DNA from 3 places in the Bradyrhizobium sp. LjRoot220 genome. Region 1 is predicted to be linked to each of the others. Evidence: predicted binding sites of a transcription regulator. Region 1 holds the regulator's gene; each other region holds the start of a gene.
The links. Region 1 encodes LexA, which represses DNA repair genes until DNA is damaged. Its sites were predicted from a motif close to TGTTCNNNNTGTGTTCNG; they were not measured.
Positions count from the first base shown of each region.

Region 1 (2,199 bases):
GCGAAGGCCAGTTCGGTCCCGGGCAGCATGCAGACCGCGACTGCGGGGTCGCGCTCGCTGGCAAAGCCGCGGGTCGAGGTGCCGCGGAACGTGGTCGATATCAGGGTCTCGCCGACCTCGGCAGGACGCGTTGCCATCGCGTGCAGACTATAGTCACACATCGGATCGCTCCCTCGTAAGAGATAGAGACCCGTGCCTCCCTCGAGGCGCTGGCCTCCATCAGAGTGGACTTGGCCAAAGTCTATTCCTGTTCTGCGCGTTTGCCAATTGAAGGCCGGCGCGCCCGATCACAAACACGCTACGGCGGCTGCGAATCTTCGCCCGTCGGCGGCAGCGGCAGTTCGAAGGCGCCGAGATGGAATTGCTCCCGGCCGTCGTCGGCAATGTCGGGCAATTCGACCAGCGTGAAGGCGGCCTCCGGATATTGCTGCCAGATTGCGAGGTCGTCGGCGGTCACCGTCAGCCAGCCGAACCGGAGCATGTAGCGGCCCGGCTCGGTCACCAGTCCCGCGCGTTGCCAGGTGATTTTGGTGATCATGTTGCTGACCACGTCTCGTTTCCCCCCGGGGCTAGGGCGTTTCCAGCGAAGCTGAAGAAAACGCGTCATACCAACCAACGTCACGCCAGTTTTTGCCGTGTTCTGGGCAATTGTGGGACGAGCGCCTGCGCGCCGCACCCCCTTCGTCATGGCCGGGCATAGCCGTCTGAAGGACGGCGTCGCTTCCGCTCGCCTATGGCCGGCCATCCACGCCTTTCCTCGAGATGAACCAAAGACGTTGATGCCCGGCTCAAGGCCGGGCATGACGACTTGGGGATGAGGAATGACGCCACTGACGGCCGCGAAAGCGGGCCGCGCTCAGTACTTCCGGTACAGCCCGATCAGCTTGCCCTGAATCCGGACCCGGTTCGGCGGCAGGATGCGGACTTCATAGGAGGTGTTGGCGGGCTCGAGCGCGATCGAGGCGCCGCGGCGGCGGAAGCGTTTCAGGGTTGCTTCCTCCTCGTCGATCAGCGCCACCACGATATCGCCGGTGTCGGCGGTTTCGTTGCGCTGGATCAGCGCCATGTCGCCGTCGAGAATGCCGGCGTCGACCATGGAATCGCCGCGTACTTCGAGCGCGTAATGTTCGCCGGAGCCGAGCATGTCAGGTGGTACGCTGATGGTGTGGCTGCGGGTCTGCAGCGCCTCGATCGGCGTACCGGCGGCGATCCGGCCCATCACCGGTACGGCGACCGGGCGCTCGCCATCATCGGCAGCGGGCGCGCTGGCGGCGCGAACCTTGCCGAGCGTGCCCTCGATGACGCTGGGCGTGAAGCCGCGGCGGCCGTTGCCGTTACTGCCGGCAAGCTCGGGCAGCTTGATGACTTCGATGGCGCGCGCGCGGTTGGGCAGGCGGCGGATGAAGCCGCGCTCTTCCAGAGCGGTGATCAGGCGGTGGATGCCGGACTTGGACCTGAGGTCGAGCGCATCCTTCATCTCGTCGAAGGAGGGCGGCACGCCGGCTTCCTTGAGCCGTTCGTTGATGAAACGCAGAAGTTCATACTGTTTGCGCGTAAGCATCTCGAGCAATCCCCCGGTTGGCGCGTCGTAATTCGTGATCTTCAACTTCGTGGTCTTCAACTTCGTGGTCTTCAGTCGCGAGAGGCGTCCCTAAATTCGGAGTCCAAAACTCCCAATTAAAGACACTAGTCCTCGAAACAAATCATGAACGGACACTATATGTTCGATACATGTTCCGCAACCACTTAATTTCAGGTGAACGCGCGCCGACTTCGCCAGACGGCGCCGTTGCGCGGTGCATCATTCCGGCAAGCGCAGGAACTCGCATGGCATCCCCTTCGGCACCGCCGGCGCAAACGGCGGACGGATCAAAAGCGCCCGTGCCGCAGCGAGATTTCCCAGCAGCGAGGAATCCTGGTGGCTCACCGGCACCGCGATCAACGCGCCATCCTGGCGCCGCTCGAGCCGTGCGCGCAGATAGTCTTCGCGCTGGTCGTTGGCGGGAAGATCGCGGCCGAGCAGCGCACTCTCCCGGACGTGATGGACGGTATTTCGGCCCGACAGCGCCCGAATCAGTGGCACCAGAAACAGGAAGCCGCAGACATAGGACGAGACCGGATTGCCGGGCAGGCCGATCACCCGCATCGCGCCGAGCCGTCCGTGCATCATCGGCTTGCCCGGGCGCATCGCGATCCGCC
Region 1 covers NZ_CAXUPS020000004.1:184,854-187,052, reverse strand. The annotation lists gene ACSQ84_RS19245 (hypothetical protein) at 1-161, opposite strand, end outside; gene ACSQ84_RS19240 (hypothetical protein) at 299-538, opposite strand; gene lexA (transcriptional repressor LexA) at 857-1,561, opposite strand; gene ACSQ84_RS19230 (molybdopterin molybdotransferase MoeA) at 1,802-2,199, opposite strand, start outside.

Region 2 (2,199 bases), on a different contig from region 1:
TTTCGCGCGTCGACTACGATGTCCAGGAGCGATCCGAATATATCGGCAGTCCCGCCAACGAAATCCATGATGGTGCCACCGAGGTGCGCGAGAATCTCGAACGCGATCCTGAGCTCGGCCGCAAGCATGCTGTCTATGACGAGATGCGGGCGAAGGGCCTGACCGACTATGTGGCATGGCCGCTGTACCATACGCTCGGCAAGCGGCATCTCGTGACCTTTGCAACCGACCGGCCCGGCGGTTTCGACGACGCGCATATCGCCGCCCTGTCGAAACTGTTGCCGGTGCTGGCGCTGGTCAGCGAAATCCGGGTCAAGAACCGGCTGGCACGAACGCTGCTCGAGACCTATGTCGGCTCGCACGCCGGCGAGCTCATTCTGGCCGGCGCCACTAGGCGCGGCAGCGGGACGACGGTGCGCGCCGCCATCATGATCTGCGACCTGCGTGATTTCACCCGGATTTCCGACAATTGGCCGCGCGATGATGTCATCGATCTTCTGAACGGCTATTTCGACGTGATGTCGGAGCCGATTGCGCGACACGGCGGGGAAATATTGAAGTTCATCGGCGACGGTCTGCTCGCCATTTTTCCGCTCAGCCAGCCCACGGCCTGCGCAAATCTGCTGCATGCCGTGGCTGAAGCCCGTCAGGCCATGACGGCCCTGAATGAAAAGAACAGCGAGACCGGTCGCGCGCCGCTGAATTACGGGATCGGCGTCCACGTCGGAGACGTCATGTACGGCAACATCGGATCGCGCACCCGGCTCGACTTCACCGTCATCGGTCCGGCGGTCAACATGGCTTCGCGTCTCGAAGCGCTCACCAAGCAGTTGGGCAGAACGGTGCTGCTGTCCCGCGCGTTCGCCGACTTCGTCGAAAGCGATTTCGATCTCGAACGCGTCGGCGAATATCCGGTGCGCGGCTTCAACGACCCGATCGAGCTGTTTGCGTATCACGGCTGAATGCCGATCTCTGCTCGCGCGATCGCTCCTTCGATCTTGACACAAGGCGTCTTCGTTCTCATTGTGTTCTCCCTGCGAGAACATCGTCGAAACGTCAGGGCGAACGGTCGGGATGGCAACGACAGCCACCATCCTCCATGCGGACCTGGATGCTTTCTATGCCTCCGTGGAGCAGCTGCTCGATCCCTCGCTGCGCGGCAAACCCGTTGCCGTCGGTGGCGGCGTTGTGCTTGCCGCTTCCTACGAAGCCAAGGCCTTCGGGGTCCGCGGCGGGATGCCGGGACGGCAAGCGTGCGAACTCTGTCCGCAACTCATCTTTGTCAGCGGGCATTTTAGCGAATACCAACGGCTGGGCGATGCCACCATCAAGGTGATCGGCGATTTCACACCGCTCGTCGAACGGATCTCCATCGACGAGGCCTTTGCTGACGTCGCGGGCTGCACCCATCTGTTCGGTCCGCCCGCCGAAATTGCCATGGCAATTCGCCAGCGCGTGCGCGCGGAGCTCGGCCTTCCGATCTCGGTCGGTGTCGCGCGCACCAAGCATCTGGCGAAAGTTGCTTCGCAAGTGGCCAAACCCGACGGGCTCGTGGTTGTCGATCCCGACACCGAGCTGGGATTTCTTCACCAGCTGCCGGTTGAATTGATGTGGGGTGTGGGCCCGTCCACGCGGACGCGGCTTGCCGAGATCGGCGTGCTGACGATCGGGCAACTGGCAAAGACACCGGGATACTCGCTCGAGCAGGTGCTTGGCTCCGCGGCAGGGGCGAAACTCGCGGCACTGGCGTGGAATCGCGATCCACGGGAAATCAAGACTCACCGCCGGGCTCGATCGGCCGGAGCGCAATCGGCGTTTGGCAGGAAACCTGCCGAAGAGCGAATTTATCGGCCTACTCTGCTTCACCTTGCTGACCGAATTGGCAGCCGGCTCCGGGCCAAGTCGAGGCCCGGGCGGACCGTGACGGTCCGCGTTCGCTTCGCCGACCTGAATTCTGTCACTCGCTCGGTTACGCTCGACGCACCCATCTCCGCGACCATGATCCTTGCCGAGGTCGCGGAGGATCTGGTGCGCGCGCTGCTGGCGGATCACCCTCATGAGAAAACCATCTCGCTGCTGGCGATTTCCGTGTCGCATCTCGAGGAGCATTGGGATGTCGAGCTGGAGCTCCCGCTTGGACTTGGCGATGAAGCACGCCGCCCCGGCACCAAAAGAGGCATGGCACGCTGGGCGGCCGAT
Region 2 covers NZ_CAXUPS020000003.1:443,999-446,197, forward strand. The annotation lists gene ACSQ84_RS16240 (adenylate/guanylate cyclase domain-containing protein) at 1-962, shown strand, start outside; gene dinB (DNA polymerase IV) at 1,075-2,199, shown strand, end outside.
Region 2: a site for LexA is predicted at 1,016-1,033, ahead of dinB (DNA polymerase IV). Genes of this name have one in related genera too.

Region 3 (2,199 bases), on a different contig from region 1:
CTGAGATCGTAACGGCCGGCGCCGGCATGGGTGTCGATGACGCGAAAGGCCGCAGGCTTTTCCTGCAGATAGGTCAGCATCCGCACCAGCACGATGTGCTTGATGACGTCGGCAAAGCCGCCGGCATGAAAGGCGTGTCGGTAGTTCATTAAGAGGAGTTACGACATCGGGGCGAGGAAAGTAACCCATATCGTCGGTCGCGCGCGTGGGCGGAACAAAGATCATTCCCTCGTTGCTCGCAGCGACGGCAACGATGTCATCCGGGTCGGCGGCTTCGGCCGGTGACCGGCGGCACCGGTGAGGATGTCATCAGGGTAACGGGTGAGCTCCACGATCTATTTTGCCAAGGGCGACGGCGCGTGCCTGACGCAGCTTTGGCATAGAGGGGGTCCCGGCCATCCACGTACCCTGCAGACGACAATAAAGCCGTGGATGACCGGGAACGCAGACAACTCTGGACAGTCTGCGCAAGAGAATTGCTATGCCGGATTGCCATGCTTGGGCATGCATGACGGAAGCGGATCTTCAGCTGCCCCGCACCGGCGGCATCACCACTTCGTCGCGACGGCAGGCGCGGCGGTCGATTTCCTCGCAGGCGCGGAATTGCAGGTCCTTGCTCATGCAGACCCTGACTTCGCTGAGGCGCCGGCTGGTGCAGATCACTGATATCGCCGAACTGCTCAGGCCGGGATTGGACTTGATGAAGGCTTCCTCGAGCGCCTCCGGGGCGATCGTCTTCGATTCCGATAATTGCAGGAATTCCTCGGGGATCTTCACCGCCGCGCGCGCCTTGCGGATGTTCTCGAAATAGGCCCGCGCGCCAAGGCCGGAACAAGTGCCGTGCTTGTCCCATTCGTTGAAGATCAGCCCGGGCGCCGGCATCAGATCCAGCATCGACGACATGACGTTGCGGTCGAGCCGGGGCGAGGGCCGCTGGCAATATTCGGGAAAGCCGCGCTCATATTGCGGCCACAGGCCATGGACCACGAAGGAGAACGGCCGCCCGCACTGGATCTGCGCCGAACGTCCGTTGTTGCCGCGTTCGGTGGCCGCCTCGCAGAAGGACGGCGACCACGACAGCGCCAGCACGTAGAAATCGAACTCGCCGGGGGCGTTCTGGCGGCGGTCCTGCGCGGCGGCGTAGCCCGCGGTGATCAAAACAAGTGCCAGCGAAATGAGCAGCCGTGAAACAATGACCGATCGAAACATCAAACGCCCCCTTACTCGGCAAAACTTCGTTTACTCGATGGCGCGAGCCTAGCAGGGAGCCGGAACATTTCAAGAACAAAATTGGCAAGCGCCCCAAACCCGCGGGCCGGCGGCCTCGGCCGGGGATTTCAGGCGCGAATCACGCAGTCCCTTATCGCCGTGATTTAAGGCCGCGCGGCCTTGCAGCCGGGGTTATAGGCCCAGTTGCGGTCAAGCCCGGTGACGCACCACTCGACCCCCTGGCCAAAGCCGGCAAAGCCGCCATCCTCGAGGATCGAATAGTGCACGTGGCGCACCTTGCCGTCGCTCAGCATCACGTCGCCGCTGCAAAAGCGGCGCGGAATGTTGTCGGATTGCCAGGGCCGGAACGCGATTTCGTGGATCCGGCCATAGGCGGTGATGGTGAGGGCCGAATTCCAGAAGGTGCTTTCCTTCTCGCGAAACTGCGAAATGATGGTCGGCAGCGCCTTTTCGCACACCGCAACGCGGCCGTCATAGTCGGGACCGAACAGCCCGAAATTCAGCTCCAGCGGATTGGCCGCCTGCGCCGGTTGGCCGAACGCCAGGATGGCGAGGGCCGCAGCCAGGCCGAGTGCTTTCAACGAAGTGAAGAGGGTGCGCATGGGAATTCCGCCGGTCATCCAACCTGCGGGACCGTGCCGCGAAGCCCGGACAAGGTCAAGTGCAGCGCGGCAACACCTTGCAGACAAGTCGGGGTTCGGCCGCAACCATTCTTTTCACGGCCGCCGGCGCACTCTATGGTGTTGCCAGCGAATGGAGTCTGCGATGCAAAGAATTGGGGCCGCGTGCCTGGTTGCGATGTGCGGGTTGCTGGTGGCTGCGCCGGCGCAGGCCGGCTGGGTGCCGCCGTTCAAGGGCAATGATACCGGCGGCATTATTGCCTATTCGCTGGCGAGACAGGCGGATGCCCGCCAGCTCGCGGTCGATCACTGCGCCGGCTACGGCAAGGTGGTGAAATTCCTCGCGGTG
Region 3 covers NZ_CAXUPS020000003.1:854,554-856,752, forward strand. The annotation lists gene ACSQ84_RS18190 (23S rRNA (adenine(2030)-N(6))-methyltransferase RlmJ) at 1-149, opposite strand, end outside; gene ACSQ84_RS18195 (ribonuclease T2 family protein) at 526-1,209, opposite strand; gene ACSQ84_RS18200 (hypothetical protein) at 1,374-1,832, opposite strand; gene ACSQ84_RS18205 (hypothetical protein) at 1,996-2,199, shown strand, end outside.
Region 3: a site for LexA is predicted at 1,270-1,287, ahead of ACSQ84_RS18195 (ribonuclease T2 family protein). Genes of this name have one in related genera too.